Regions from separate parts of the Paenibacillus sp. Leaf72 genome, predicted to be linked through region 2. Evidence: predicted binding sites of a transcription regulator. Region 2 holds the regulator's gene; each other region holds the start of a gene.
What was found. Region 2 encodes Rex, which represses fermentation and respiration genes when NADH is low (regulators of the CRP and FNR family bind a similar motif). Its sites were predicted from a motif close to TTGTGAAATATTTCACAA; they were not measured.
Positions count from the first base shown of each region.

Region 1: the regulator Rex is predicted to act here: its motif matches at 6,487-6,504, upstream of nadA (quinolinate synthase NadA).
Region 3: the regulator Rex is predicted to act here: its motif matches at 3,121-3,138, upstream of ASF12_RS10745 (L-lactate dehydrogenase).
Region 4: the regulator Rex is predicted to act here: its motif matches at 5,462-5,479, upstream of ASF12_RS14955 (DUF1641 domain-containing protein).

Region 1 covers NZ_LMLV01000006.1:20,585-28,467, reverse strand. The annotation lists gene ftsH (ATP-dependent zinc metalloprotease FtsH) at 1-842, shown strand, start outside; gene ASF12_RS12425 (BMP family lipoprotein) at 1,360-2,427, shown strand; gene ASF12_RS12420 (ABC transporter ATP-binding protein) at 2,546-4,093, shown strand; gene ASF12_RS12415 (ABC transporter permease) at 4,099-5,193, shown strand; gene ASF12_RS12410 (ABC transporter permease) at 5,195-6,157, shown strand; gene nadA (quinolinate synthase NadA) at 6,574-7,512, shown strand; gene nadB (L-aspartate oxidase) at 7,552-7,883, shown strand, end outside.
Region 2 covers NZ_LMLV01000001.1:305,306-313,188, reverse strand. The annotation lists gene panD (aspartate 1-decarboxylase) at 1-196, shown strand, start outside; gene ASF12_RS01295 (hypothetical protein) at 310-1,047, shown strand; gene dinG (ATP-dependent DNA helicase DinG) at 1,066-3,930, shown strand; gene ASF12_RS01285 (redox-sensing transcriptional repressor Rex) at 3,927-4,583, shown strand; gene ASF12_RS01280 (amidohydrolase) at 4,564-5,865, shown strand; gene ASF12_RS01275 (hypothetical protein) at 5,865-6,392, shown strand; gene ASF12_RS01270 (hypothetical protein) at 6,539-7,081, shown strand; gene ASF12_RS01265 (AAA family ATPase) at 7,074-7,883, shown strand, end outside.
Region 3 covers NZ_LMLV01000003.1:147,816-155,698, forward strand. The annotation lists gene argS (arginine--tRNA ligase) at 1-1,664, opposite strand, end outside; T-box leader at 1,741-1,978, opposite strand; gene ASF12_RS10745 (L-lactate dehydrogenase) at 2,044-3,009, opposite strand; gene ASF12_RS35545 (EamA family transporter) at 3,410-4,477, shown strand; gene ASF12_RS10755 (iron-containing alcohol dehydrogenase) at 4,603-5,766, shown strand; gene ASF12_RS10760 (aminotransferase-like domain-containing protein) at 6,000-7,229, shown strand; gene ASF12_RS10765 (YwqG family protein) at 7,394-7,883, opposite strand, start outside.
Region 4 covers NZ_LMLV01000012.1:34,441-42,323, forward strand. The annotation lists gene ASF12_RS14925 (MATE family efflux transporter) at 1-891, shown strand, start outside; gene ASF12_RS14930 (metal-sensing transcriptional repressor) at 905-1,204, shown strand; gene modB (molybdate ABC transporter permease subunit) at 1,293-1,967, opposite strand; gene modA (molybdate ABC transporter substrate-binding protein) at 1,964-2,842, opposite strand; gene ASF12_RS14945 (helix-turn-helix transcriptional regulator) at 3,026-4,018, shown strand; gene ASF12_RS14950 (AI-2E family transporter) at 4,050-5,216, shown strand; gene ASF12_RS14955 (DUF1641 domain-containing protein) at 5,566-5,994, shown strand; gene ASF12_RS14960 (NAD(P)/FAD-dependent oxidoreductase) at 6,026-7,204, shown strand; gene ASF12_RS14965 (MmcQ/YjbR family DNA-binding protein) at 7,326-7,670, shown strand; gene ASF12_RS14970 (cation:proton antiporter) at 7,857-7,883, shown strand, end outside.

The DNA of each region.
Region 1 (7,883 bases), on a different contig from region 2:
GTCGCAACAAGAAAGACATTGCAATGGTTGAGGTTGATGAAGCGATTGACCGCGTTATCGTAGGTACAGAGAAGAAAAGCCGCGTAATCAGCGATCGTGAGAAGCGCATTGTTGCTTTCCATGAAGCTGGACATACGATTATTGGATTCTTCCTGGAGCATGCGGATCTCGTTCATAAAGTGACCATTATTCCTCGTGGTAAAGCTGGCGGTTACGTCATCATGCTGCCGAAGGAAGATCGGATGCTCGTAACGAAGCAGGAACTGCTGGATAAAGTGACAGGCTTGCTTGGCGGACGTGTAGCTGAGGAATTGTTTATCGGCGAAATCGGTACAGGCGCATACAGTGACTTTAAACAAGCAACCAGCATCGTTCGTGCAATGATTATGGAATACGGAATGAGCGACAAGCTTGGTCCATTGCAATTCGGAAGCTCGCAAGGACAGGTGTTCCTTGGACGTGATATCGGCCATGAACAAAATTACTCCGATGCGATCGCTTACGAAATTGACCAAGAAATGCAAGCGATTATTGGAGCTTGTTATGAGCGTGCCAAAAAATTGCTCACCGAGAAATCGAAAGAAGTTCACACCATTGCGGAGACACTTCTATCTGTAGAGACGCTTGAAATGGATCAAATCAAACGTTTGATCGAAACAGGCACGCTTGAATTGGCGGAAGGCGAAGCAGAGAATGTTGCTGTTGAACCAACGACTGAACCAATCGTCGATACGATTGGCGATGTAAAGGTTCGTATTCAATCAAGAGAAGCGGGAGAAATTACTCCGCCTTCATTGGATAAGCCTGATGATAAACCGAACGATGAGGAAGAACCGAAATAAACAGGATAAGGACGTGTTTTAAACCAGGTATAGTCGGTCGTTGAACAATCGTCCTTTCCCGTTGTTTATGGAGACAGCTATTTTCTCAGTAGTGACCGAGAAAATAGCTGTCTTTTTTTGAAATAAAAGCATTTATAAGGTACGTCCTTATAAAGGGCTTATATTTCACCCTCGAAACGGTGCTTTGCCGCCAGAGGACGGCTTCAGCCGTTTACGCCTGATTAATTTTACTTTATTAATGTTCGGGTTTAGCCTATAATAATAGAGGTAAAACGTAGCCATTATTTGGTTTTGTCGGGTGTGTGTGAGGTTTTTAATGGCGTGTTTGGCACAAATGTTAAATAATTGTGAGATATAGACGTGAACAAAATTTCTATGTCATGTTACATGACGTAAAAATGTTGACGTATGTAGATAAGCAATTATAATAAAGAGAATAGCAGCCAAGCACAACAACAATAATAGAAGCAAGCAGGTTGCAGTTACAACACATCTATATTAAGGGGAGAAATCGAAGATGAAAAAACGTTTAGGTTTTATGTTGTCTATTGTTCTTATGTTCGCATTAGTATTGTCTGCTTGTGGCGGTGGCAACAAGGGTACTTCTGGCACAAACGGAGCAGCGTCGCCTGAAGCGTCTGCTGCACCTGAAGAATCGGCAGCAGCAGGTGCTAAGCTCAAAATCGGTATGGTTACAGATACAGGCGGCGTAAATGATAAATCCTTCAACCAAAGCGCTTGGGATGGCTTGCAAAAAGTAACTAAAGATACAGGTTCGGAGACGAAATATCTTGAAAGTAAAGGCGACGCTGATATGGAACCGAATCTGCGCGCATTCATTTCTGAGAAATACGATATGATCTGGGGCGTAGGCTTCCTGTTCCAAGATGCAATGGGTAAAGTAGCGAAAGACAATCCAGACTCCAAGTTCGGCATCATCGACTCCGCTGTTGACGCACCAAACGTTGTTTCTGTTAACTTCGCAGCTAACGAAGGTTCGTTCCTTGTAGGTGTAGTTGCTGGCTTGACAACAAAATCGAATAAAATTGGTTTTGTGGGCGGCATGGAAATCCCAAGCGTAACTGTGTTTGAAGCAGGCTTCAACGCAGGTGTAGCGGCAGTAAATCCTGATGCAAAAATCATTCGCAACTACACGGGTGAATTCAACAAACCAGACTTGGGTAAAGCAGCAGCAGCTGTTATGTACAATGATGGCGTAGATGTTATTTTCCAAGTTGCTGGTGGTACTGGTAACGGCGTATTTAACGAAGCAACAGCTCGTAAAAAAGCAGGCCAAGATGTTTGGGTAATCGGTGTTGATAAGGACCAATCGATCGAATTCGGCAACGAAGTCACGCTTACTTCCATGCTTAAAGGCGTTGAAGCTGCCATTTACCAAGTTTCTAATGACCTGATTAACGGCAAATGGGAAGGCGGCAAATCGCTTGTTCTTGGTTTGAAAGACGGCGCAGTAGGTCTGCCAGAAAACAACCCTAACGTTTCTGAAGAAATTATGAAAAAAGTTGAAGATTACAAACAACAAATTATTAGCGGATCGCTTGTAGTTCCAGCTGATATTAAATAATTTTCAATCAATCTATTTAGATGTCGTTTGTTTATTATGTACAGCCGACAAGACCTGCTATGAGCTGGTCTTGTCCTTTTTTGAGATTGGGAGCTAACAAACCGGGGAGGATAACTGGATGAAACAAAGTGCAGCGGCTGTCACACTTAAGGGGATTACGAAACGCTTTCCCGGTCTTGTAGCCAATGATTCGATTGATTTTGAGCTCAAGAAAGGCGAAATCCATGCATTGCTGGGCGAGAATGGTGCAGGCAAGTCCACATTGATGAACATTTTGTTCGGGCTTTATCAGCCGGATGAAGGAGAAATTTGGGTTAACGGCAATAAAACAGTTATTGAAGGTGCAGGTAAGGCGATTGAACTCGGAATTGGCATGGTGCATCAGCACTTTAAGCTCGTACAGCCATTTACGGTGGCTGAAAATATTGTGCTTGGCAATGAGCCGCGCAAGTTTGGCACATTCGTCAATTATAAGCAAGCAAATGACAAAGTCCGTTCCATCTCGGAGCGTTATGCATTGAAAGTAGATCCGCAGGTGCGGATTAAAGATATTACGGTGGGCATGCAGCAGCGTGTGGAAATTTTGAAAACTTTGTACCGCGGGGCCGAAATTTTGATCTTCGATGAACCGACAGCGGTGCTGACCGTACAGGAAATCGAAGAGCTGATTGGCATTTTGCGCAATTTGGCTGCCGAAGGCAAGTCCATTATTTTGATTACGCATAAGCTCAAAGAGGTTATGGCACTTGCAGATTCCGTTACGGTTATTCGTCGTGGCAAGGTTGTGCGTACCGTCACGACCAAAGAAACGAATGAGCAGCAGCTTGCTGAACTTATGGTAGGCCGCGATGTTAATTTCCAGGCTAGAAAGACTAAGAAAGAGCCTGGAGAGCTTATCGTTTCCGTCGACAATCTTACGATGAAGGGCGAAGAGAAAAAACTTGTTCTGAACGGAGTAGCCTTTGATATCCGTGCGGGCGAAATTTTGGGTATTGCTGGTGTTGATGGAAATGGACAAAGTGAACTCGTACAGGCCATTACAGGAATGCGTAAAGCATCAGGCGGATCTGTAAAGCTTCAGGGTAAGGAAATGATCAATAAAACGCCGCGCCAGTTGTCCGTTGCAGGCGTAAGCCACATTCCAGAGGATCGTCACAAGCATGGTATGGTACTAGATTTCACGCTCAGCGAAAACATGGTGCTGGATACGTATTTTGATCCGCAGTTCGGCAAAAACGGCTTTATCGATTATAAAGCAATAGACTTGCTTGCGAATCAATTAGTAACGGAGTTTGATGTACGTTCGTCAGGTATTGGGGCGAAGGCCCGCTCCTTGTCGGGCGGCAACCAGCAGAAGGCTATTATAGCCCGTGAGCTCTGGAAAAACCCATCATTGCTCATAGCTGTGCAGCCGACTCGTGGCTTGGATATAGGTGCGATTGAATATGTGCATAAGCGGCTGATTGAAGCGCGGGATGCAGGTAAAGCGATTTTGCTTGTATCGTTCGAGCTGGATGAGCTGTACGCGTTGTCTGACCGCATTGCGGTTATGTATGAAGGTAAAATAATGGGCTATGCCGATGCTGATCAGCGTGATGATCAACAGCTGGGTCTAATGATGGCAGGCAATTCGGCGGCGAATCAGCCGAGCAAAGGTGGGAGATAGCAACCATGGATAAAGTCAAAGGAATTGCTGGAAAAACATTCAATAAAACATCTTTCCTCGTCCCCTTGGTGGCTATCATTTTGGGTCTGTTATGCGGGGCGATAGCCATGCTGGCAGGCGGATTCGATCCTATACTGGCTTACCAATCGCTGATCAAAAAGCTATTTGGCAGTCCTTATGATATGGGCGAGGCTATTCGTGCGATTACCCCGCTGATATTCACAGGTACAGCGGTTGCTTTCGCTTTCCGTACGGGCCTGTTCAATATCGGGGTAGAAGGCCAGTTCATGATGGGTATGACTGGTGCAACCGTCATCGGGATTACGCTTGACCTACCGTGGTTTCTGCATGCTCCGCTTGCTATTATTGTCGGAGCGCTGTGCGGAGGCTTATGGGCGGCCTTGACCGGCTATTTGAAGGCTGTTCGCGGCGTTAACGAGGTTATTTCTTCGATTATGTTGAACTGGGTCGCGCTTTATTTGTCCAATTACATTATTCGCGCATTTTTTGTGGCAAAAGGGCAGCAAAAATCAGATCCAATCCAAGAATCTGCACTGGTATCGATTGGCTGGTTGTCCGATGCGATGGATCATGCCCGTATGCATTGGGGCACGGTCATTGCCTTGCTCGGTATTGGTGTATTTTATATTATTCTGTGGAGAACGAAGCAGGGCTATGAGCTCAGAGCAGTGGGTCAAAGCCCTGACGCAGCGCTGTATGCAGGGATCAATGTCAATCGCACCATTGTAAAGTCGATGTTTATTAGCGGCTTGTTTGCGGGGCTGGCAGGCGTGTTTGAGACGCTGGGCGTATTTGGCTATCAGACGATTCTAGCAGCGCCTTGGGGCTATGGCTTTGATGGTATCGCGGTTGCTTTGCTTGGCGGCAATACGCCAATTGGCGTATTGTTCGGTGCTATACTGTTCGGTGGTCTCAGCTATGGCTCTGCGGGTATGAGCTTTGGAGCGGGCGTACCGCCAGAGCTCGTTCGAATCGTTATTGGTTCGATCATCTTCTTTATTGCTTCGCATGGCATAGTAAAGTTTTTCATAAAACCATTCCTTGGACGACGTGCAGACAAGCGTAAGGAGGCGATCTAATATGAATGCACTGGAAATATTGGGTCAGCTTATTAACGTTACGCTTGTATTTTCTACGGCGCTTATTTTTACCGGTCTCGGTGGTCTCTTTTCTGAGCGATCTGGCGTTATTAATATCGGTCTCGAAGGCCTGATGGTGTCAGGCGCGTTCGCGGCAGCAGTCATTACCGACTATGCGATACAAGCTGGTTATGAGGAATCTGCTCCGTGGATAGGCTTAGTGGGGGCAGCTATATATGGGGTGATATTTGCCCTTCTACATGCGGTATCTACCATTACATTTAAGGCGGATCAGACGATAGTCGGTGTCGTTATTAATATTTTGGCAGCGGGCATCGCGATTTATTTGACGAAGAGCTTGTATGAAGGTTCGGGACAGACAACAACGCTGACTCATGTATTCAACAAATGGGAAATCCCTTATTTATCAGATATTCCGTTTTTTGGAGAGGCGTTCTTTAAAGCTTATCCGACGACATATGTTGTTATTTTGCTTGTCATTATCAGCTATATTGTACTGTACAAAACGCACTTCGGCTTGCGCCTTCGCGCAGTCGGAGAATACCCGAGCTCGGCCGACACAGTGGGGATCAGCGTAACAAAATACCGTTATATCGGCGTGCTGCTTAGCGGCGCACTTGCAGGTCTTGGCGGTGCGACCATTACGTTAACAACGACGAGCAACTTTGCCCATAATACCATTTCGGGCCAAGGCTTTATCGCTATCGCGGCTGTAATTTTCGGAAAATGGAATCCGCTTGGCGTTGCGGGAGCTGCTATTTTCTTCGGCTTCGCGCAAGCGATTCGCAACTTTGCCCAACTGTTCGATTGGTCGCAGCAAATTCCGACCGAGTTTTTCTATATGCTGCCATACGTATTGACGTTGGTTGTACTCGTAGGTGCAGTAGGACGTTCTTCTGCTCCAGGCTCGCTTGGCGAACCATACGATCCGGCAAAACGCTAATAGAATCAAAGAGCTCCAAACTTCCCATGGATATCACGTATGTCGTGATCAATCCAAGGGAAGTTTTTTGTATTCTGATTATTTGCGCAAGGTTAGTCACAGAAAATCCACGATTGTGGATAACTTGTTGATAACTATGTGCGTAAATGCTGCATTTATACACAATAGTCGCCAATGATGGAAAGTTCAGCTGCGGCAGGCGCTATTTTTAATGGGAATTCACACTTTTGTCATAAACGCATTGACAGCATGATCTGCCTGGAGTAAATTAAACCTTATCAAATGAATTTACCGTAAAGGTCAAATGAAAGGCGAACGACTTTTTAGGTTTGTGCATCAATTCACAAAGTCGGAAGTAGCCATATCTGGAATGGGCAATCAGCTTGCCCTTCCCTCATAAGAGGAGAGGATTAACTGTGGAAGCACTGGCACTTGAACGCAAGGCGGAGCAGAACCGCGAACTGCGGGAACGGCTAATGCAATTGAAGAAAGAGCGCAACGCCATCATTCTTGCTCATTATTATCAGCGTGATGAAATTCAAGAGGTTGCAGATTTCCGTGGAGATTCTTTTTTGCTAGCACAAAAAGCGGCGCAGACGGACGCGGATGTTATCGTATTTTGCGGCGTGCATTTTATGGGCGAGAGCGCAAAAATTTTGGCACCGAACAAAACGGTTATTATTCCGGACGAGCGTGCAGGCTGCCCGATGGCGGATATGGTCAATGTCGATGGTCTTCGCAAGCTGAAAGCCCAGCATCCGAATGCGACCGTCGTTACGTATATTAACTCATCTGCCGAAATTAAGGCAGAGACTGACATTTGTTGTACATCGGCAAATGCGGTTAACGTTGTAAACTCCGTGGAAGGCCAAGACGTCATTTGGGTACCGGACAAAAACCTGGGGCATTACGTGCAGCAGAAAACCGATAAGAATATGATTATCTGGGAAGGTTACTGCAACACGCACGACATGTTGACGGTCAAGGATGTAGAGGAAATGAAGGCGAAACACCCGAATGCGCAGTTTGTTGTGCATCCTGAGTGCCGCCCTGAAGTGGTGGAGCTGGGTGATTTTGTCGGCAGTACGACAGCGATTATTAAATACTGCAAGGAATCGGATTGCAAGGAGTTCATCGTCGGCACGGAGGATGGCACTGGCTATCAGCTGCGGCTGGACAGCCCGGACAAAACATTCCTTTTTGCATCTAAATATTTGGTCTGCCCGAACATGAAGGTTAATAACCTCAAAAAGCTGGTAAAATGCCTCGAAACGATGCAGCCGCAAATCTATGTACCGCCGCATGTGGCGGATCAAGCACGCTTGTCCTTGGAGCGCATGTTACTCGTGAAATAGGAGCAGCATGCGCTACTCCTATGCCTGGAGGCGCGAAAAATGATTCCCAGATACCTTGTAGACATCAATTTAGACGAACTGCCGGTAATCGAGAAGGATGTTATTGTGATTGGGGCCGGCATTGCCGGTCTTTTTACCGCACTTCGGGCAAGTGATCGGCATTCCGTGCTGATGATTACGAAGAAGTCGCTGCTGGACAGCAATACCCGTTATGCGCAGGGCGGCATTGCCGCGGTCATATCGGAGGATGATTCACCCGCTTATCACAGCGAGGACACGTTGATTGCGGGAGCGGGCTTGTGCTCGGAGGATGCGGTCAATGTGCTTGTGCACGAGGGGCCGGAGGGTGTGAATCAGCTCATTGAAATGGG
Region 2 (7,883 bases):
GCGAGGCTCTGGCGTTATTTGCCTCAATGGCGCAGCTGCCCGACTCGTACAGCCAGGAGATACGGTCATTATTATTTCTTATGCATCGATGACGGAGGAAGAGGCTAGAAATTACAAGCCGCGCGTCGTTATTTTGGATGAGGCGAACCGTCCGGTGTCGCAAATGACGGAAGAAATTCATGCGACGATTTTGTAAGCAGGCGCAAGTCAGTTCCTCCGTTATGTAAAGGCTGGTTCCAAGTATGAAAAGCACCCGCTTAACAAAGAATGAGGTTATCACTCCTCAATTCTTTGGTGAAGGCGGGATGCATGATGTTCCAGCATATGTTTGCGACGATGAACGAAATGCTCGACAACATTATTGATTCCTACCCTCTGGCGGCGGAGGAACAGAAGCAATATTATGACGAGCAGCTTTACGCTTTGAAGCAAATCAGCGATTCTTTAATTGAGCAATGGATTGATTTTGAAGAAAAATTTGCCGTTTTCACAGAGGAAGAGGCCGAGCCTTCAAATGCTTCACTGCTTACAGCAGCAGCGGAGTATGTAGGACAAGCGCCAGCGGCTGTGCAGCCATTGCCGCCGCAGCAAGCAGAAAAGCCAAACGTCTCACAGCAGCCTATTTCTGGCATGACTGTGGAGCAAGCGGAGCTCATATCCAAAGGACAAGGCTATTATCAATTATTTATGTTTTCCCATGCTGCAAAGCAGTTCCAGCTTGCTGTAAACCACCTGCCGGAATGCAATTTAGCAAGGCTGTTTTTGGCTATGACGAATATGCACCTGCAAAATTGGAGTGAGGCGCAGCGTCATTTTCAACTGCTAATTGGACTTACGGACTATCCGAAATGGCTCGCTTTAAGCTATAATGCCCTTGGGTGCATTCAAGCGGTTCATTTAAACTTGGAGCAGGCAGAGCAATTTTTCCTTAAAGCCTATGAGCTGGACCCAAGCTTTAAGGATCCGCTGAATAATTTGCAGAGCTGCCGGGAACGTCCGCAGCAGTTGTCATTATTGTTCGGCAGCACGGAGCTATGCTGCTTGTGAGAGGATCGGATTTATTTTATGAAATATGCAGTGCTTGATTTGGAAACGACCGGACACAGCGCCTCCGATGATATTTTGCAGGTGGGGCTGGTCCTCCTTGATGATGATCTTGAAGTTATTCATACGTATAATTCGTTTGTAAAGCCAACGATTGCGATACCACCGTTTATTACGCAGCTAACGGGCATTGACGAGGCAATGGTGGCGGATGCTCCTGAGCTGTCTGATGTGCTGATGGATATGATTCCGCTGCTTGATGATGCGGTGCTTGTCGCGCATAATGTCAATTTTGACGCTGGTTTTCTGAACCAAGCGCTTGATCGCAGCGGCTACCACACGTTTGCAGGGCGCAGGCTCGATACGATTGAGCTGCTGCGCATTCTTTTTCCATCGATTACGTCTTACCAGCTTGGTGCTGTGTCTGAGCAGTTCGGCATTACGCATGATCATCATCATCGCGCTGATAGCGATGCGATGGCGACCGCCGTTATATTTGCCAAATCAGTTCAAAAGCTACGGAGCTTGCCGCTGCTGACTTTGCAGCGGTTATCTTCGCTTGTAGACAATGGCAGCGATTTAAGCTGGTTTATTACGCTGACGCTTAAGCAGGTGGAACAGAACATCGTTATGGGTGTTCCGGATTATGATTTTTTCAACCAGTTTGCGTTGAAAGCCAGAGAATGGACAGAGGAAAAGCCCGCGCGAAGCGAAGAGGGAGCCTCGCCTTTGCAGGATATGTCATTCGAGCAATATTTGGATGAAATCAAGCAGCGTTTTATTGAGCAATTCCCGAATTATGAAGAACGCGAAGCGCAGACGACGATGTTCCATGAAGTGTTTGATTCGCTGGATAGCAAACGCCATTTGCTCATTGAAGCGGGAACAGGTACAGGAAAGTCTCTCGGCTATCTGATTCCAGCGCTCTATTATGGTATCCGTCAAGATGAGAAGATAGTCGTCAGCACGCATACCATTAATTTGCAAGAGCAGCTAAGGCATCGCGATGTGCCGCTGCTAAAACAGATTTTGCCGATAGAGTTCCGAGCTTCTATTTTCAAGGGCAGAGGGAATTATTTGTGCCTGCGCAAATTTGAAAGTAAAATAAATACGAGGGATATGATGTCCCCCGTTGATGATGCAATTACTGCCTCACAAATGGTCGTTTGGCTGGGCGAGACGGAAACAGGCGATCAGGAAGAGCTGAATTTCAGCAACAAGGGGACTGATTTCTGGTCGACCGTTGCCAGTGATGCAGATTCCTGTCTGAACCGGGCTTGTCCTTGGTTCAAACGCTGCTATTACCATCGTGCGAAGCATGAAGCTAATATTGCCGATGTGTGCATTACGAATCACTCCATGCTGTTTACAGACATTCAAGCGGATCATCGGCTGCTGCCGACTTACAGCCATTTGATTGTCGATGAAGCACATCATGTGGAGGAAGTAGCAAGCAAGCATTTGGGCATGCAGCTGGGCTATTATTCGATAACGAATGCGATTACGCGGATGTTCAAGGATAGTCGTTCCGGCTTGCTGCCATCGTTGCGCATTCATCTTCAGCAGGAAAGCGATGAGCGGGTTCAAGGCTGGCTTGAGACGATTGACACCATTATCCCGACCTTCACGGAAGTGAAGGAGCATTGGGAGAGGCTCTTTGAAATGCTGTACAGCTTCGTGCAAGCTTCTCCTGACGCGACGGGTGAAAACAATCAATCCGTTTATCGCCTGCGAGGCGACAGTCTGCCTGAAGGCTGGTCCGAAGTGCTCGCCGAAGAGACCAATATTCATACGGAGCTCATTCGCGTGCTGAAGACAGCTGAGAAAATGTCTGAGGAAATTAAAGACCGCATCGATGAGCTGGCCGTACAGGCGCTTGTAACGGATCTGAATGGCGTTTTGCGCGATTTGACGAGAGTTAAGGATGATCTGCGCAGCTTTATGAAAGTCGATCAGACGACTGACGTATTCTGGCTGGAAGCCAACATGACCTACAAGCATCGCTCGCTGCATCTTTATGCGGTGCCGATTGATGTGAGCAGCCAGCTTCAGCAGTATTTATTTGATGTGAAGGACAGCATTATTTTAACGTCAGCCACCCTTTCGGTGCAAAAGTCATTCCAGTTCGCCGAAGAGCAGCTTGGACTTAGCGGCTTTGAAGAGGCGGGCAGACTGCGCACCGTACAGCTGGCATCGCCGTTTAATTACCGGGAGCAGGCGCTCGTCATTATTCCGCGCAATTTCCCTGTTCTTAAAGGCTCGGCGGGCGAGCCCGCATTTATTTCAATGCTCGTCTCTTCTTTGGCAGATGCAGTGCAGCAGACCAATGGCAGAATGCTGGTGCTGTTCACCTCTTACCGAATGCTCAAGCAGGTATATGACCCGCTTAAAGCGGCGCTCGCGGCCACCAGCATTCAAGTGCTGGGCCAAGGCATCGACAGCGGCAATCGTACGAAGCTGACGCGGCGTTTTTTGCAGCAGCCAGAGTCCGTACTGCTTGGTACAAGCAGCTTTTGGGAAGGCGTAGATATTCCAGGCGAAGCCTTGACTTGCCTTGCCATCGTCCGATTGCCGTTCCAACCGCCCAATCATCCGCTGTTGGAAGCGAAGTCGGAATTGCTGCAGCGCCAAAAGCAAAATCCATTTATGAAGCTGTCAATTCCGCAAGCGGTTATTCGCTTCAAGCAGGGATTCGGCAGGCTCGTGCGAACGGCGAAGGATAAAGGCATTGTCATTATTTATGATACGCGAGTGATTGAAACGTATTATGGCAAGCATTTTCTGTATTCCTTGCCTGGCCCGAAAATTGAGCATATGCATATAGAGCAAATTGTACCGAGAATGAAAGAATGGCTTGGTGCCGAGAGGGAGGAGGAGAACGGGTGAAGCAGACGAAAATATCGGAGGCCGTCGTAAGACGCCTCCCCATTTACCTGCAAGTGCTAAACGAGCTGAACAACCGGGAGGTGCAGACCGTTTCGTCCCAGGAGCTTGGCGTCAAGCTGGATTTGAATCCGGCGCAAATCCGTAAGGACTTGGCGTATTTCGGCGATTTTGGCCGTAAAGGCATCGGCTATGATGTGACGTATTTAATTGAAAAAATTCGCCAAATTCTCAAGCTTGATCAGACGATAAATGTCGCGCTTGTCGGTGCGGGTAATTTAGGCCATGCGCTTTGCAATTATAATAAATACTCCAAAGACAATATGAAAATCATCGCGGTGTTTGATGTGCATCCATCTAAAATCGGCTCGCAAATTAATAATTTGACCGTTATGCCGATGGATATGCTGAAACAAACGGTGGAGGAAAACAATATCCGGATCGGCATTATAACCGTTCCCGGATTTGAAGCGCAAAACGTCGCTAATCAATTTATTGACGCCGGCATTGAAGGCTTGCTTAATTTTGCCCCAGCGATATTGAAGGTACCTGAGGAAATTCGCATACATCATGCTGACTTTACGAAAGAGCTGCTAAGTCTGGCCTATTACTTGGAGAGGGAAAGGGATGACGAAAATGAGCCAAATTTGGATTGAAAATGGACGTTTTGTAACGATGGAGGATGGCGAGCATGTGCTGCAAGGGCATATGGTTGTAACCGATGATCGCATTACATATATCGGAGCAGAAGCTCCAACTGGGCTGCAAGCCGATGTGCAAAAGCTGGATGGCAGCAAGCTTGCTTTTATGCCGGGTCTAGTAAACACGCATGGACATGCGGCTATGACTTTGCTGCGCGGCTATTCCGATGATCAAAACCTGCAAGTATGGCTGGAGCAAAAAATGTGGCCGATGGAAGGCAAATACATCGACCTTGATACCCGTGCGGGCAGCGCGCTTGCCGTGGTGGAAATGCTTAAATCCGGTACGACAGCTTTCGTGGATATGTATGACCGCATGGACCAGCTGGCCGAAGTTGTTGAACAGTCCGGCATTCGCGGCTGTCTGACGCGCGGCGTCATCGGCCTTTGCCCGGAGGATGTACAGCAAGCTAAGCTGGCGGAAGCGATTGCTTTCGCACGCGATTGGAACGGCAAGGCCGATGGCCGGATTACGACGATGATTTCGCCGCATGCGCCTTATACATGCCCGCCAGATTATATTGAGAAATTTGTTCAGGCCGCTCATGATTATGATTTGCCACTGCATACGCATATGTCAGAATCGATTGCCGAAGTAGAGCAGAACGTTCGCGATTATGGCGTTCGTCCCGTTCAGCATCTCGACAATTTAGGCTTCTTCTCGCGTCCGGCGCTCGTTGCTCATGCGGTGCATTTGAATGACGAGGAAATTGCGCTGCTGGCTGAACGCAAAGTAGCCGTATCGCATAACCCGGTCAGCAACCTCAAGCTGGCAAGCGGCATTGCCCGCGTGCCTGCTTTGCTTCGCGCAGGTGTAACTGTATCATTAGGCACGGACAGCGCGGCGAGCAACAACAATCTTGATCTATTCAAGGAAATCAATCTTGCGGCTTTGCTGCATAAAGGTGTTTCTGGCGATCCTACGGTTGTGCCAGCCATTGAAGCTTTGCGTATGGGAACGGTATACGGCGCTCGCTCCATTTGGCAGGAGGATTCCATTGGCCGCCTGCGCGTTGGCATGAAGGCTGACTTCATCGCGATCGATATTGAACAGCCGCATTATTATCCACAGACGGATATTGTGTCCCATTTGGTATATGCCGGCTCTGGCCGCGACGTTAAGCATGTATGGGTGGACGGCCGCCAAGTTGTACGGGATGGCGAATGCACGCTGCTTGATGAGGAGAAAATTCGTCACGATGCTCAGGCGAGCTTCGAGAGGCTGTTGAAGGCATAATGCGGGCGAGAACGAGAAAGCCGTTTTGGACGGTAAAACGGGCTGTCTTTATTTCAGTTATTTTTGTTATCGCATTGCTGACCGTTACGATTGTTTATTACCGAACTGTGCATAAGGATTTATGGGCAGAGGAAGCCCCTATTAAAGCGCATGCTATTGAAGCCGCGCAGTTGACGGAAGTCACCGGGATGACGAAGCAGGTGTGGGATGGCATTTCCTGGGTTGTAAAAGGGAATACGGCTGATGAACAAGACGTTTATGTATTTCTAACGACAGCGGAAGGTCCTGTGCTCACGGTGAAAGCGACCGAGCATATTACTCAAGAGCAGGCGGATACTGCTTTACTGGGCAGCGAGCCGGATGCGGATATTAAAAGAACACAGCCGGGTTTGCTGAACGGCGAGCCGGTATGGGAAATTTTTTATAGCCGTGATGAAGCGATAACGAAATATTATTATGCGTATTATTCGTTCCGCGATGGCGCATTTTTGAAGAAATATAGTTTAGTAGGTGACAAGGCGTCCTAGCTGTAATGGATGCCTTAGCTGTAACAGTTGGAATTGCTGGCTATTATTACACCCCCTTATTCAACAGGCGATGTGATATACTTTCGTGTATCGGAGTGGATATGCGTTTGGTATATCACCGTCATTTTGAGAGGGGGATTTTTACGATGTTCAAACTCAAGATTATGCCGATTTTGCTAACAGCTGCTGCGTCCGCCCTCGTTTTATTTGGAGGCTGGCTTATTTATCATCAGGTTGCATTCGCAGCTCCGCTTGCCAAGGCGGTTGATTCAATAGAAGGCATTGCTTCATCCGAGACACCTATTATGGATACGGACCGTATTACTTTCCCGCTGACGCTTTCAGCTGGAGCGGATTTAAAGCATGTATATGAAACGATAGCGGGGCAAAGCAAATCTGTCATTGGAGGCCGCGACATTCAGCTCGATATTGCGAATACAAGCTCGAACGCCAAGCTGGATCAGCTTTGGTCATCGTCTCTATTCAAAGTGGCTGAAGCGATGGAGCACAAAAACTATTCGACTATTCCTGAGACGTTGAAAGCTTTGGCGGATGAACATTCAGGTGTTCACGCCGTTACCGATATGGATGACACCAATATATACATTACGCTGAAAGATGGTACGGCTACGAAGTATATCGTGCTTCCGCGTGTAGCCGCACAGCTGGAGGTGTCCAGTTATGCGTAAATACGGCATCGAAATGGCAATTGGTTTTATTCCGGTATTGATTGCCTTTCTTTTATTTGTGAATGTGAATTTAATGCCTTTTGTGCTGCTTGTCATTATCGCAGCTGCTGTCGTTTATTTAGCGACCGGCAGAGGAAAGCTTGCACATGCTTCAGGTACGAAGCGGCGGAAGGTATCGGACAGCGTGCCATTCTCCTTTGAGCAAATTGGCGGACAGGAGCGTGCCAAGCAGGAGTTGATCGAGGCGCTCGATTTTCTAGTCCGGCATGAGGAACTGAGCAAGCTCGGCATTCGGCCGTTGAAGGGAATTTTGCTGACGGGACCGCCGGGAACCGGGAAGACGCTAATGGCGAAGGCAGCCGCGCAATATACCGATTCGATTTATTTGGCTGCCTCCGGCAGTGAATTTGTGGAGATGTACGTCGGCGTCGGGGCAGGCCGGATTCGTGACTTATTCAAAGAAGCGCGGACGAAAGCGAAGAAAGCGGGCAAGGAAAGCGCCGTTATTTTTATCGATGAGATCGAGGTTATCGGCGGCAAGCGCGATGGCGGACAGCATCGGGAATATGATCAAACGCTTAATCAGCTGCTTACGGAAATGGACGGCATTCATGCGGATACGGCACCGCGGCTGCTCATTATTGCGGCAACGAACCGTAAGGAAATGCTCGACAGCGCACTGCTGAGGCCCGGACGATTCGACCGCCATATTGGTGTGGAGCTGCCGGACAAAAAAGCACGCTATCAAATATTGAATATCCATGCGGCCAACAAGCCGCTTGCCGATACAGTGGAGCTGGAG
Region 3 (7,883 bases), on a different contig from region 2:
AGCAGCTCTAAGCCTTCCTTAAGCACATCGGCAGCCACCTGCACCAGCTTAAGCTTAACGATCCGCTCCCCAGCGTCCCCAGCGAGCACCTTGTCATGATGATAAAAACGATTGAACGCCTGGGCGAGCTGAATCAAATATCTGGCGAGAATCGATGGCTCATGCCGTTTGGCGGCGTCTCCAAGGGCTGCTGTGTAGCGCAAAAGCATCTTCATTAGCAGCCAAGCATAATCGCCCGTCACATACTCATAATCTGCAGGCTGAGGTGCTGCTGCGACGTCGCTGCCGGCCGCTTTTGCCAATATCCGCTGCGTTCTGGCGTAAGCATATTGCACGTACGGGCCCGTCTCCCCTTCAAAATTCAGTACATCCTCCAGCACAAAATCGACCGCGAGCATTCTCGTATTTTTGAGATCCCCGAACACGACGGCGCCAATGCCAACCGCTTCGGCTACCTCGGCTTTGCCTGCAAGTGCTGGATTCTTTTCCTCTATTTTCTGCAAAGCCCGCTGTACCGCTTCATCCAGCACTTCTTCTAGAAATACGACCTTGCCGCGGCGGGTGGACATTTTTTGCCCGTCCAGCTTCATAAGCCCGAACGGGATATGCTTGCAGGCGGCTGCCCACGCAAAGCCCATTTTCTCAAGCACGAGAAACAGCTGGCGGAAATGCAGCGATTGTTCCGAGCCGACAACATACAGCAGCTCGCTGCCCTTCATCTCTTCATGGCGATAAATGGCAGTCGCCAAATCACGTGTCGCATAGATGGATGTGCCATCGGATTTGCGAATGAGGCAAGGCGGCAGCTCATGCTCATCCAGCCGGACGACCTGTGCGCCTTCACTTTCCTCCAGCAGCTGCTGCTCCTGAAGCTGCTGGACGACGGCGTCCATTTTATCGTTATAGAAGCTTTCGCCAAGAAAATGGTCAAAGCTGACGCCGAGCCGGGCATACAGCTTATTGAACTCCTTCAGGCTGTCGGCAATAAACTGGCTCCAGCAGCGAATCGCTTCAGCATCGCCAGCTTCCAGCTTGGCGAACCAGCTGCGCGCCTCATCCTCCAGCTCGGGGTGCTGCTCTGCCTCTTCGTGAAAACGCACATACAGCTCCAAATAGCCCTTAATGGGATCGGCTGCAAGCTGCTGCTCGTCGCCCCATTTTAGATAGGCGGTAATCATCTTGCCGAACTGCGTGCCCCAATCGCCCAAGTGATTGACGCTGACCGTCTCATAGCCAACCTTGCGCAAAATATGGTACAGCGCATTGCCGATCATCGTCGAGCGCAAATGCCCAATACCGAACGGCTTCGCAATATTGGGCGAAGACATGTCGATTATGACACGCTCTCCATTCCCTATAGCTGCATGCAGGAGGGTTCCGTTCTGCCAATCTGCAATAAGCTGCGCGGCTGCCAGTTCCCGATTCCATTTGAAATTCAAATAGGGGCCGGCAGCCCGAACGCTCCAGCTCGCATCTGCCAGCAGGGGCTCAAGCAAAGCAGCAATGTTAACGGGGCTTTGTTTCATCGTGCGGGCCAAAGTAAAGCAGGGGAAAGCAACATCGCCAAGCTCCTCATCGGGCGGATATTCCAGCAAGGGCCGAATATCCGCTTCGGGCAGATCCAGCGCTTTGGCCAATGCCAGCGCGATTTTGTCCATTAACAGCATCATCATCTTCCTCTCTAAAATAAATGTTCCGGCCAGAGTAGAGCAGCACGCCAAAAAGGCCCCGTCTCTAAAAATAAGAGACGAGGCCTGTTATCCCCGCGGTACCACTCTTGTTGCCGCCTCCGCACAGAAACAAAGAGGGGCATCTCGCCGTTGTAACGGTGCTGAACCGGACGTCCCTAGCATGATTGCTCGTTTCAGGCCGCCATCTCCCGGGTGCGCTTCACCTAATCGTCCATTGCCGGCTTCCACTGTCCCGGCTCGCTTGAAATGGCACCCATGTAGGTTACTCTCCCGTTCCTTGATGTTAATTAACAGCTATCATATCGGATACGATCAGAAAAATCAATCCGTTTTTAGTCGGCCAAGCTTGCAGCTATTCTTTCTCGGTTACGAGGCACAGGCTCTCAATCGCCTGGCGTATAATCGAGCATGAGCGCTCCATCAGCCGCTGCTCCCGCGTAGTCAGCTTGAGCTCGACGATTTCCTTAACCCCGCAGCGGGCGATGATCGCGGGGACGCCAGCGCATACTTGCTGCTGGCCATATTCGCCGTTTAATATCGCAGACACGGCAATAATGCGATGCTCATCGTTTAGAATAGAGCGGGTAATATGCGCCAGCGCATTGCCGATGCCAAAGCTGGTCGAGCCTTTGCGCGTATAGATTTCCCAGCCGGCATTGCGGGTCTGCTCCGCGAGCGCTCCGAGCTTCACATGCCCGAAGCGCTCGGGATGCTGGGCCAAAATATGCAGCAGCGGCTTGCCGCCAACCGTCACATGCGACCAGGCGGGAAACTGCGACTCGCCATGCTCCCCAAGCACATAGCCCTGCACGCTGCGGGCATCCACTGGAAAATGCTCGCAGAGCAGCGTCTTGAGCCGCGAGGAGTCGATGGACGTTCCGGTGCCAATCACTTGGCAACGCGGCATGCCGGACAGCTCCCACACGACATACGTCACAATATCCACAGGATTGGCGGCCGCTACAAAAATTCCGCTGAATCCGCTGTTCATAATGCGCGGAATCATCGTTTCATAAATCTCGCGCACCGTATGCAGCACATCAAGCCGATCATCGCTGCCGACGGGATACGCCCCAGCGCAGAGAAGGATAACGTCCACATCCCCGCACTGCTCCAGCGTTCCAGCAGCAACCTTTGTGCGGCCATGGACAAAGTCCATGCTGTGCGACAAATCGAGCGCCTGTGCATAGGCCCGGTCGAACGTGCGGTCAATGAGCAGCAGCTCATCGCAAATCGACTGGTTAATTAAGGCATACGCGCAGCTTGAACCGACCTGACCGACTCCTACAATAGCGACCTTGCGCGCTTTGTTTGCCATCCGTTTGCATCTCCTCCACCGTAACCTCGTTACGCTATTATATGCGGCATCCAGCCCATGATGTGACGGCTATGTTCAATCCATGTTTGTCTATGTCACATGGAAGCAAAAGCGTGAAAATATGCACATTTTGACCTGCCATCCTATGGCGGATAGAGCTTTGCTTTTCAACATATCCACAGAGTTATGCACATTATCAACAGAGTTCAAATGGAGTATTTTCCGCCACCTCCAATACTTATCCACAAGTGAACAGGGAGGATTGTCCACACTGTACAGGTCAGAAGTCCTAAGGTTGAATATAGATAAACCGCTTATTTTCGTACATTTACAATCTAACTTTCAGCTGTCATGATAGGGAAAGTATATGTGGGCAGACACAGATGGAGGAATGGAATTCATGTGGCTTGTATTATCCTTGCTGGCGGCGACGAGCTTTGGGCTGCGGGGGATTTTGTATCATTGGACGAGCCAGCAGGCGCTTAATCGCAATGCGCTGCTGTGTGGTGTATTTTTCTCAGGGGCGCTGATTACACTTGTTTGTACGCTGGCGACTGGAACATCTTTCACCGTTTCATCGCTTATTGGCGTGCAGATGGGACTGCTCTCTTTCGGCGCAAATGCGAGCATGTTCAAGGGCTTTGCCGTGGGCAAAGCCTCTATTGTTGCGATTTTGACCGCGCTTCCTTCGGCAATTGTCGTCGTTGTCGCCTTCGCGGTATGGGGCGAGACGCTCAATATGGCGCAGCTCAGCTCCTTTATTATCATTATTGCGGGTATATTGCTGGTGCGTTATTCCAATGATATTACCCGTGGCAATTTGCAAGGAGCGCAATGGGGGCTACTGGCGATGCTGCTGTTTGCCGGAAACGATTTGTCGGGAAAATGGTCGACGATGATGGATGCGCCGTTGTTTCCGACGCTTGTCTGCATGTTCAGCAGCGGCTCGATCTGCTTTGGGCTTTGGTGGCTGCGCGACCTGCGCTCCGTACGTGCTGCTGCTGCGGCAGCAGGCCAAGCAGCGCAGGAGATAGCAGCAGGTGCCGCAGCAATTACTCTTAACGCTGTTAATACTCTCAATTCTCTTAATACGGTTAGTGCGGTTAATGCTGGTATCACGAGTGGCGCAAGAAACGGGACTGCGAGTCCAAGCACTCAGCCAATCGTGAGCGTGGCAGCTCAGGCAGCCAACCGAGCAGGCACAGCAGACAAACGCAGCTGGAGCTTCCGCCGCACGTTTTCCGTCGGGATGGCAGTCGGCATTACCAATGCAGTGGGCATGATGTTTATTGTGACGGCCTTTGATGTAGGGAAGGCGGGGCTGGTGTCGGCCGTAACGGCGCTTAATGTGCTAATCGTGCTGCTTTATACGCGGTTCGTTGTGAAGGAGCGGTTCTCCAAACTGGAGACGATCGGGATTTCGACCGCGTTCGCAGGCATCCTGCTCTTGCGTTTGTATGGCTCCTAATGTGAAGCGGCCTGCGCTGAATACAGGCGAGTTAAGTACGAAACGTCTATAACTTTAGAAAACTCAGTGAAAGTGTTATAATACAACCGTTCACTTATTTTACTTAACGGGAGGTTTCACTTACTATGAAAGATTTTGAATTGTACAACCCAACCAAGCTCATATTCGGAGCAGGGAAGGTACAGCAGCTTGGAGAGCTGGTCAAGCCATACGGGACGAAAGTTCTGCTCGTATACGGCGGCGGAAGCATCAAGCGTTCGGGGCTTTATGACGAAGTGATTTCCCAATTAAATAGCATTGGCGCAACCGTTCATGAACTGTCTGGCGTGGAGCCGAATCCGCGTCTGACGACAATTAATAAAGGGATCGACATTTGCCGCAGCGAAAAAATCGAGTTCGTGCTCGCCGTTGGCGGCGGCAGCGTGCTGGATGCTTCCAAGGCGATTGCAGCTGGGGCGCTCTATGATGGCGATGTGTGGGATTTCACGATCCGCAAAGCAGTCATCCAAGAGGCATTGCCTATCGGCACTGTGCTGACGCTCGCCGCTACCGGCTCGGAAATGAACGGCAATGCGGTTATTTCCAACTGGGAAACGCAGCAAAAACGCGGTCTCGGCAGCAAGCTTGTTTATCCGAAATTTTCGATTCTTGATCCGAAGCTGACATATTCCGTGCCGAAGGATCAGACGGCGAACGGCATTGTCGACATTATGTCGCATGTGTTCGAGCAATATTTCTCCCTGACGACGGGTACGCCGCTGCAGGAGCGCTTTGCAGAATCCATTTTGCAAACGGTCATTGAAAATGGTGAAAAAGCAATCGAAAACGGCTCCGACTATGACGCCAGAGCGAATTTGCTGCTTGCCGGCACCTTTGCGCTCAACGGCACGCTGCCGATTGGCGTCGTGACGGACTGGGCGTCGCATGGCATCGAGCATGAGGTAAGTGCGATTTATGATATCGCACATGGCGCAGGACTTGCGATCATCTTCCCGAACTGGATGAAGCATGTGTATCAAGAGCGTATTGACCGCTTCGTGCAATATGCGGTACGGGTATGGAACATCGATCCGAGCGGCAAATCCGATGAGGAAGTGGCGCTTGCGGGTATTGAAGCGACACGCGCCTACTTTACGCGCATTGGCGAGCCTGCAACACTTGGCGAGCTGGGCATTGGCGGCGAGAACATTGACCGGATGGCGGCGGAAGCGACTGTATTCGGCCCAATCGGCTCCTTCAAGAGCCTGGACAAGGAAGCTGTCAAGAGCATCTTGACGGCGAGCCTGTAAGCCAGGAAGTCAAAGCTCTTATAAAGCATTCAGGTACTGCTGCGCAAGCAGCACGCCTGAGTGCTTTTTTTTCTGGCCAGCAATGGGTCTATATCATCTCCAATCCTTGAAATTTCAATGATGGAATAGAAAATCTCTATTATCCGTGCCGTTGACCGCTGCATATATGGAGTGATAAGTTAAATTCATATAAAATAATCGGAATAATCGGATATTAGAGGAGGCTTTTTCAGATGGGAGATCAAGCAGCAGCGTATCGTTTTGCCCGCAACTTGCCCGCACGATCCATTGGCGGAACGAAGGTGACAGACCCGCAGCATGTTCATTTGTCCTACGGCTTTCCGGCAACGGACTTGCTGCCGGTTGAGGAGCTGCATGCAGCAGCGGCGGAAGCTCTTAAATGGGACCGGGCGGATGCGCTCCATTATTCGGGAGCGAAGGGGCCAGCCCGCGTCAGGGATTGGGTGCTGGCACGTTCCCGCAAGTTCGGCATTCATGCTGGGGCGGAAAATTTTATTCCGACCTTTGGCGCCATTCAAGGCATTGACCTGACCGCGCGAATTTTGCTAAACCCGGGGGATGAGGCTTGGGTAGAAGGGCCGACCTTCTTTAATGGCTTGCAGGCGTTCCGCGCAGCGGGTGCCGTCATCAAGTCGATCCCCGTCGATGAGGAGGGTCTTCAGGTCGAGCTGCTGGAAGCAGCCTTGAAGCAGGCAGCTGAAAGCAATGAGCCGATACCGAAGCTGCTGTACTGCATGCCGAACTATCATAATCCGACGGGTGTGAGCCTGTCGCTGGAGCGCAGGCGGAAAATTGCGGAGCTGGCGGTGGCCTACAATTTCCTCGTTTTGGAGGATGATGCTTATGCCGAGCTGAACATTAGCGGGAAGACGCTTCCTGCGATCTATTCGTTTGCGCCGGAGCAGGTCATCTATGTCAGCACATTTTCGAAGACGTTGGGCCCTGGACTGCGCCTCGGCTGGGCAATTGCCGCACCGGAGGTCATTACGCATATGGCGACGCTGTCGCTGGGAAGCCAGCTTAATCCTTTTACCCAAGAGGTCGTTGGCGAATTGCTGCAGCATTATGGATTTGATGAGCAGGTAGCAAAACTTACCGAGCGCTATAGAGCGCAGCGCGATACGATGATTCAAGCTCTCAGGAGGGAGTTTGCGAAGCATATTTCGGTGCAGGCGCCGGATGGCGGATTTTTCGTCTGGGTGACGTTTGACGAGCAGGTGGATGTGCGGCAGTTTGCGCCAGCAGCGCTTGCGAAGGGCGTCAGCTTTGTAGCGGGCAATGCTTTTTTCGCGGATGGGCAGGGCTCACGCCATTTGCGGCTGTGCTTTAGCTTCTGCAACACGGAGCAGATCGAACGCGGCATTAAGGCTTTGGCAGAGGCTTATTATGAAGCATTGCAAGGCCCAGCGGCGCAGCAAGCTGTTCCCGAGCTGCAAGCCTAGATCCGAGCTTAACTGGCCGGGGCCTAACTGGCGATCCGTATCCTCTTGAGATCCACCTTGTTCGATTCCCGACATAAAGCGCGAAGCCTCGCCGTCAGCAGGAAATCTGCGAGGCGAAGCTTCGCGCTTTTTAAATATTCCATGTACTCCTATTGATGTGAAGGTTAGCTGGAATACAGCGAGCAGTAGGTGCGGCTGAAATTGCGAGCCAGCAGGTCCTCTTTTCGAATGAAGAAATGAATGACGCCAGCATTCTGCCACTGGTAGCCGACTAGTTCGTTGCTGTCTATTTCCAGCAGCATAATCATATCCGCGATTTCCGCTTCGGCCCGCTCCCGGCTTCCACGGAGCCTGTCCATCAAATGCTTCATCGCCTTCTCGCTGTCATTTTCGGTCGTCTTATCCGCCAAAATGAACAGTGCCGCTTCCTCCTCAGCATCGTGATGCTGCCCGGCCGGATAGCCGAACATCGTTCCCCAATTGGTTTTGCGATCCCCCTGCATTTCGGCGGCAAGCTCAAAATAGCGGTTGATCGAGCCCTCCTCAAAATCAATGACCTCATAATCCACATAAGGCATGTTCGGCAGCTCGACCGCTGAAAAGGCTGCGGCTTTGTAAGGATGAAACGACGTTTCATAAATATCCTCAAGAATC
Region 4 (7,883 bases), on a different contig from region 2:
TTGCGTTCTGCGGGCAATACAAGAGCGCCGATGATTGTTGGCATATGGGTCAATCTCATTCATATCGTGTTGGATTATGTACTCATATTCGGCATTGGCGGCTGGGAAGGCTGGGGAATTGCCGGAGCAGGCTGGGCGACGTCCATAGTCCGCGTCATTGGAACTGTGGTGTTGTACAAATACATACAGCAATCTAAGCTTTCTTTTTCCCTATTGAAAAAACAATCTGTGCAGAGCTACACATACCCGCTATTAAATTTATCATTACCGGCTGCGGCAGAACGGTTGATTATGCGTGTCGGACAAATGTTTTATTTGGGCCTCGTCATTCGAATAAGTACCGAAGTATACGCTGCGCATTTAATAGCAGGCAATGTGATTGCCCTGTCTTATCTGCCTGGTTATGGCTTGGCAGTAGCAGCTACAACGCTGGTTGGCCAGCAACTGGGGGCGGGGCGAACGCGGGATAGCTATGAATATGGGCTGCTGACGGCGTGGATAGCCGTAGTGTTCATGACCATAATCGGCATCGTTTTCTGGCTTGGATCAGGAATAGCGGCAAGCTGGTTTACAGGTGAGAACGTCATCGTTGAAATGGTCCGCACTGCGCTCGGCATTGATGCATTTGCCCAGCCGTTTCTGGCGATGAGTCTAGTCCTTGCAGGCGCTCTTCAAGGGGCAGGCGACACGAAGAGTCCAATGTATAGTACAATCATTGGTATATGGGGAATACGAGTGCTGGGCATTTATGTGCTGTGCTTGCATTTTCAGATGGGCATCGCAGGCGTCTGGCTGGTCAGCGCGATTGATCAACTAATGCGCTCCATTTATTTGATGCAGCGCTTCAAGTCTCGGATGAATGCGAAACAGACGATCGTTCAAGTCGAGTAGAGGGGGATGTGCATTGGAGCAGGATCATACACACACGCATACACATACGCATGAGCATAAGCATCGCAAACAAATTATTAATCGATTGGCCCGTATTGAGGGGCATGTTCGATCCGTGAAGGAAATGACGGCTGACGGGCGTGACTGCTCTGACATTTTGCTGCAGATTGCAGCGGTGCGCAAGGCGCTCGATAATGCGGCCAAGCTGCTGCTGAAGGATCATCTGGAAAGCTGTGTGGTGGATGCCATTCACCATGGGGAGAAAAAAACGCTGGAGGATTTGAATAAGGCGCTGGAGCATTTTATACGCTAGATAAAGCTTGCTGCAAAAGGTAAAAACAAGCCGTGTTTCTCTGCTGCAGAGAAACACGGCTTGTTCTATGTTTTTTTATTCTAAACAGCTATTCAGTCTTCCTGCGGGTGAGCGCCAGCATAAGGAAGGAAATGAGAACGATGGCAATCGTCCATGCCCAAGCCATCGTCATGTTGCCACCGTCTACAGCGACGTAGATCGCGGTTGGCACCGTCTGGGTAACACCCGGAATATTGCCAGCAATCATGAGTGTTGCCCCGAACTCGCCGAGCGCTCTGGCGAAGCCGAGTATATAAGCGCTGATGAGAGAAGGCCATACAAGCGGCAGCGTAATGTAGCGAAAAATCTGCGATTCATTGCCGCCCATAGAGCGGCCCGCATCCTCTAAATTACGATCTACTCCTGAGAAGCCAACCTTCATCGTCTGGTAGACGAGGGGGAAGGCAACGACTATGGAGGCGATAACCGCCGCCCACCAGGTGAAAATGACTGGAGCATGAAACACCCACTCGATCAGCTTGCCCATCCAGCCTCTGCGGCCGAGCAGCACAAGCAGCAGAAAACCAACGACCGTCGGCGGCAGTACAAGCGGCAGCATAAATAGTGTTTCAAGCAGCAGCTTGCCTTTGAACTTTGCTTTCGACATCCATCTTGCAATAAGGACTCCAAGCAAAAGGGTTACGACACTCGATAGTAAGGCAACCTGTAGAGAAAGCCGGATCGGCGTCCAAAATGCGGGCCAATCTATGCCTGCCCCAATCATTTCGCCGCGGAGAACCCGTATTTAGTAAATACGTTCATGGCATCTTCGGATTGCAGGTAAGCGTATAAAGCTTCCGCTTCACTTTGATGCTTCGTTTCTTTCACAATACCGATTGGATATACAATTGGCGTATAAGTTTCTGGATCAACAGCAGCAGCGATTGTCACTTTATCGGAAGTCAGTGCATCTGTACGATAGACGAAACCGGCGTCTACATTTCCTGTTTCTACATATTGCAGCACTTGGCGCACGTCTTTCGCTTGGACAAGCTTGGATTGCAGGCTGTCCCACAGCTTAGCGTTCGTCAAAGCTTCCATTGCATAGTTGCCAGCAGGCACGCTCTCTGGAATACCGATTGCGATTTTGCCAAGGGTATCTTGGCTGAGGTCGGCAATAGCGGCTACTTCCACTTTGCTGTCAGCTCCCGTTACAATAACGAGTTCGTTAGCCAGAAGTTTTATTTGCTGGTCTTCCGCAATAAAGCCTCCTTCAACGAGTGCTTTCAGGTTTTTGGAAGAAGCAGAGAGGAACAGGTCAGCCGGGGCGCCTTGTTCTATTTGCTGCTGCAATGCGCCGGATGCGCCGAAGTTGAAGTTTAAGGAAATAGATGGATTCGCAGCTTCATAAGCTTGCTTGAGTTCTTGAAGGGCATCGGTCAAGCTGGCAGCAGCAGAGATCGTTAAATCTACTTTCTCGGCAGGTGCAGGAGCCTCGCTCGCCTGCGGAGATGCCGATTCTACAACAGCAGCGCTGGGACTGCTTGCGCTTGTGTCTAAGGCAGCCGTTCCAGTATTGTTCGCCCCGCACGCCGCGCATACAAGCAGCACAGCCAACATGAAAAATAGTGCAGCAGGTTTCTTGAAAGGTGTAAGCATAAACTCTCCTCCAAATATAGTTTATTATATCTATTTATAACTAAACATCATTATAGACTGGTGTCAATTCGACTGTAAAGTGAGATGGGAGGTTTGAAATAGATTATGCTACAATTAAAGGTATGAAAATAATAACCGAATTCAGCCTGCGACCTGGGCTGAACGAGGCTAAGGAGATCCCATATGTCCGCTGACATCTCATATACAACTGAAGAAATTGCCAAGCTTCTAAAGATTTCCAAACTAACCGTATACGATTTGATTAAAAAAGGAGATCTGCCCTCCTATCGGGTAGGCAAGCAGATGCGAATTGACGCTTCCGATCTGGAAGCGTACAAGCTGCGGGCAAAAGGCCTCCAAGCCAGTGCGCCTGCCGGCAAGACAATGGCTTCCCAGCAGCAAGGGTCTCCATACGCGAACGCGCTGGATTTATCGGACCGAAACGCTGCCTTGTCAACAACTGGCGGGGGACGCCCGATCGTCATTACCGGACAAGATATGAGCCTGGATATTTTGGCCAAGCATATGGAGCGGGAGGGACCTGGCTTGCGCCCGCTGCGCTCCTATGTCGGCAGCATGGACAGCCTGATATCGATGTATAGAGGAGAATCAGACATCGTTAGCACGCATTTGCTGGATGGCGATACAGGGGAATATAACGTTCCCTATATTCGTAAACTATTGATTGGGGCACCTTATATCGTTGTTCATATGCTGACGAGGAGCGCAGGCTTGTTCGTGCAGCAGGGCAATCCGCTTAAGCTGGCAAGCTGGGCCGATTTGGCGAAGCCAGGACTTCGCCTCATTAATCGGGAGCGTGGGGCCGGTGCGCGCGTGCTGCTGGATGAGCAGCTTCGATTGCACGGTATTCCGGCAGCTTCAATACTAGGCTATGACCAGGAGCAGACGAACCATCTTGCAGTAGCGGCGCAGGTTGCGTCAGGCGAGGCTGATGTGGGTATTGGAACGGAGAGGGCTGCAGCGATCGTCTCCCGCCTTACCTATATACCACTCGTTCAGGAGCAATACGACCTGGTTATGCTGAAGAAGCCGGACAATCAACTATTCATTAATGCGGTCATTCGCATTTTACGGTCGCAAAGCTTCAAGCAGGAGCTGGGAGCCATCGAAGGGTATGACTTGACCCGTACAGGGGAAATCGTTGCAGAAAGCTGAGAACATCATAAGCAGGAAGAAGGAACAGCGGATGGACCATTTTAAAACAGGAAAAGAACGGTTTGTACAGTTTATTTTAAATAATAAATTCGTCATATTTTTGCTCGTGCTGCTCCTGGTTAGTCTGAATATTTTTGTCATGAGCAAAATCTCCTACGTGTTCACGCCGCTCGCTGTATTGTTCAAGACGGTGCTGCTGCCGATTATTTTGGCGGGTGTAGCTTATTATTTGCTGAATCCGATTGTAGATTATTTGGAGACGAAGAAGGCTCCGCGTATTTATTCCATCTTTGTGATTTTTGCGGTTATTTTAGGGCTGCTTACGATTTTGCTGACGGTGGTCATTCCGCTTGTAACTACACAGATCGTCAGTCTGGTCGATAATTTGCCGGGCTATGGGGATCAGCTGCGAACGAAGTTTGATGAGCTGATGCACAGCGGAGACCTGCGGGATATTGAGCGGTGGCTCAATGTTAACCCTTCGGATTTGAGCGGCAATATTACGAAGCGGGCGACGGAGCTGCTGAATGGGGTATGGCAAAGTTTAGGTTCATTCGTGGGGGCGCTTAAAGATGTCGTGCTTGCCGTCATTACGCTGCCATTTATTCTTTTCTACCTATTAAAAGATGGCAAAAGGCTGCCGGATTATATTGCGGCTATACTGCCAATGAACATGAGAGCGCACACGAAGCGCATTATGGGCGAAATGAACGGCCAAATCAGCAGCTACATAAGAGGTCAGATTATTGTAAGCTTCTGCATTGGGGTGCTGCTATATATTGGTTATTTGATCATTGGGCTTGAATATTCGCTGGTGCTGGCGCTGATTGCCGCATGTACAGCCATCATTCCGTATCTGGGCCCAGCTATCGCGATTACGCCAGCGCTCATTGTTGCGATGGTAACCTCACCCGTCATGCTGCTGAAAATGCTAGTGATCTGGACGATTGTCCAGCTTATCGAAGGGAAGTTTATTTCCCCGCAAATTATGGGAAAAAGCATGCATATTCATCCCATTACGATTATTTTCGTCATTTTGACCGCTGGAAATTTGTTTGGATTGGCGGGAATTATTTTAGCCGTTCCAGGTTATGCGGTGCTGAAAGTTATTGCGACGAATTTCTTCCACTGGCTGCAAGCCCGTTCGCCGCTTTACGCAGCGGAGGAAGTGAATGCGGATAATGATTTTAAGCTATAATATAAGCATTATAAAACGAAGGGCTGCTTGCAAAAGCAGTCTTTTTATTAAAATATAAGGAAGTATAATCTGGCTGCATAACATTTTCCTCTATTTCAACGCGTAACGGCAGTGCCTTCAAAGGGCTGCAATGCCGTTTACGCTTGAACTTTTCAAAAGTAACTAAAAGTTGTAATTGCAGTTTTTGTCGCAAAGGAATAAAATGAACATGAGTGTGGTCAAGTCCCTCTAATGATGCATCCTTATTGTGAAACATTTCACAATTTCAGGTTTTTTTCAGAGGCGGCTTGCAGTTGTAACGGCGTTTAACTAATCATGCAACAATCAACGCAAGGGAGGCATTTTTCGTATGTCGGAAACATTAACAGAGCAAGAAGTACAGACGGGATCTGTACGTAGTGAACTGGACGTTCTGGAGCAATTGCTTAAACCGGAAATCCAAAGCTCGCTGAATCAGCTGGTAGAAAGCTTGCCTAAGCTTGCTGAAATGGTTACTTTGATGACCAAAGCTTATGATGTGGCAACAACTGTAGCGAATGACCAAGTGCTTATGGGCGACATGAAGCATGGTATCGAAGAATTCGTTAAGCCAATTACGGACAAAGCAAAAGGCATTGCATCGGCTGCTGTAGAAGCTAATGATCGTGCACATGCAGAGCCTACGACAATCGGTCTGTTCGGCATTCTCAAAATGCTGAAAGATCCTCAGGTCCAACAAACATTGCGTTTCGCGCAATCGTTCTTGGATGTATTGGCAGAGCGCAACAAACAGCGTTAAGATCGGATCAGAATGAGAACGGAGGATCAGTATGTCTAAGCATATTTTGATTTTGGGTGGCGGTTATGGCGGTTTGCTGAGCGCATTGACAACTCGCAAATATATGTCCCCCGAGGAAGCAAGCATTACCGTTGTTAACCGTATTCCATCGCACCAAATCGTAACGGAATTGCATCGTCTGGCCGTTGGCGGCGTTCATGAGAACAACGTTGCTTTGCCGCTGACGAAGCTGTTTAAAGATAAATCCATCAATTTGGTTATCGACACAGTCGACAAAATTGATCCGGACCAGAAGCAAGTTCACCTTTCCAGTGGTGCAAAAACTTCCTACGATACGCTTGTTATCGCTCTTGGTGGCGAAACAGCATTTTTCGGCATCCCAGGCCTTGAAGAGAACAGCCTGACGCTGAAATCGGTTGAGGAAGCAAACCGCGTGAGCGCGCACATTCAAGAGCGCCTTGCTGCGTATGCAAAATCCAAAGACAAAGCTGACGCAACGATCGTTGTTGGCGGCGGCGGCCTGACTGGTATTGAGCTGATCGGTGAAATTGCCGACATGCTGCCAAAATGGTGTGAGCAGTACGGCGTTAACATCAGCGAAGTATCGGTATACAATGTTGAAGCAGGCCCGTCGATTCTGGCTGGTTTCCCTGTGGAGCTTGTTGACCGTGCGAAAGCAAGCCTTGAAAAACGCGGCGTTCAACTGCTGATGGGTATTGCGGTTACAGAAGTAAAAGGCAACCAAGTTATTTTGAAAGACGGTCAAACGCTTGTGGCTAACACATTCGTATGGACTGGCGGCGTTACAGGCAACCCTGTCGTAGCAAACTGCGGTATTGAAGTAAACCGTGGCCGCGCTACAGTCAATGAGTTCCTGCAATCGACTTCGCACCCTGAAGTTTACCTGGCTGGCGACAACGCAGTTGTATTTAGCCCAGACGGCCGTCCATATCCGCCAAGTGCACAAATCGCATGGCAAATGGGCGAAGCAATCGGCTACAACCTGTTCGCGCAATCCAAAGGCTTGCCGCAAAAATCGTTTACATTCGTTAACTCCGGCGTTCTTGCGAGCCTTGGCCGCAAAGATGCAATCGGAACCGTTGGCGCAAGCCAGCTTCGTCTGAGAGGCACTACAGCTTCCCTGATGAAAGAAGCAAGTAACGTTCGTTACCTGTCGCATGTTAACGGCTTGTTCTCGCTCGTTTACTAATTTAATTTATTAATTAATAACCATAATAAGTCCTCGTTTAAACGGCAGCAGCTGTTTGGGCGAGGACTTTATTTTTCTCACTGAAAAATGGTACGATAAGGCAAAAAGGGGGACAACGGCCATGGAGCATTATATTAAATATTGCCTGGGCAAGAAGGGCGCTTTTGAAGATTATCCTTTCGGACCGGAAGCGCTGGTTATGAAGGTTGAGGGAAAGATGTTTGCCTTAATTTCTGACGACCGGAAATCGATATCGCTCAAATGCGACCCTATCATTGCTGAAAATTTACGCGAGCAGCATGCGGCGGTTATCCCTGGCTACCATATGAATAAGAAGCACTGGAATACGGTGCTGCTGGACGGCAGCCTGGAGCAAGAAGAGGTCGAGAGCATGATCACCCACTCCTATGAGCTGGTTGTAAAGTCGCTTCCGAAGGCGGTACGCGAGAGCATAAGCGGCAGTTAATGGGCGGAAAGTATGGTTTTCGAGGCTCATTTTAGGTATAATAAAAGTATTGAGCGTTTAATTGAATAAAAAGAAGTTTTTCGGAGGAGTCTGTCAACAACGGGATTTCTCTGTCTGCTTGTAAAGAGCCCGTATATATGCGGGCTCTTTTTTTATTTTTTTGCTGCAAATAAGGAGGGAAATTAAATGGAATTTATTTTAACGTTAATGCTA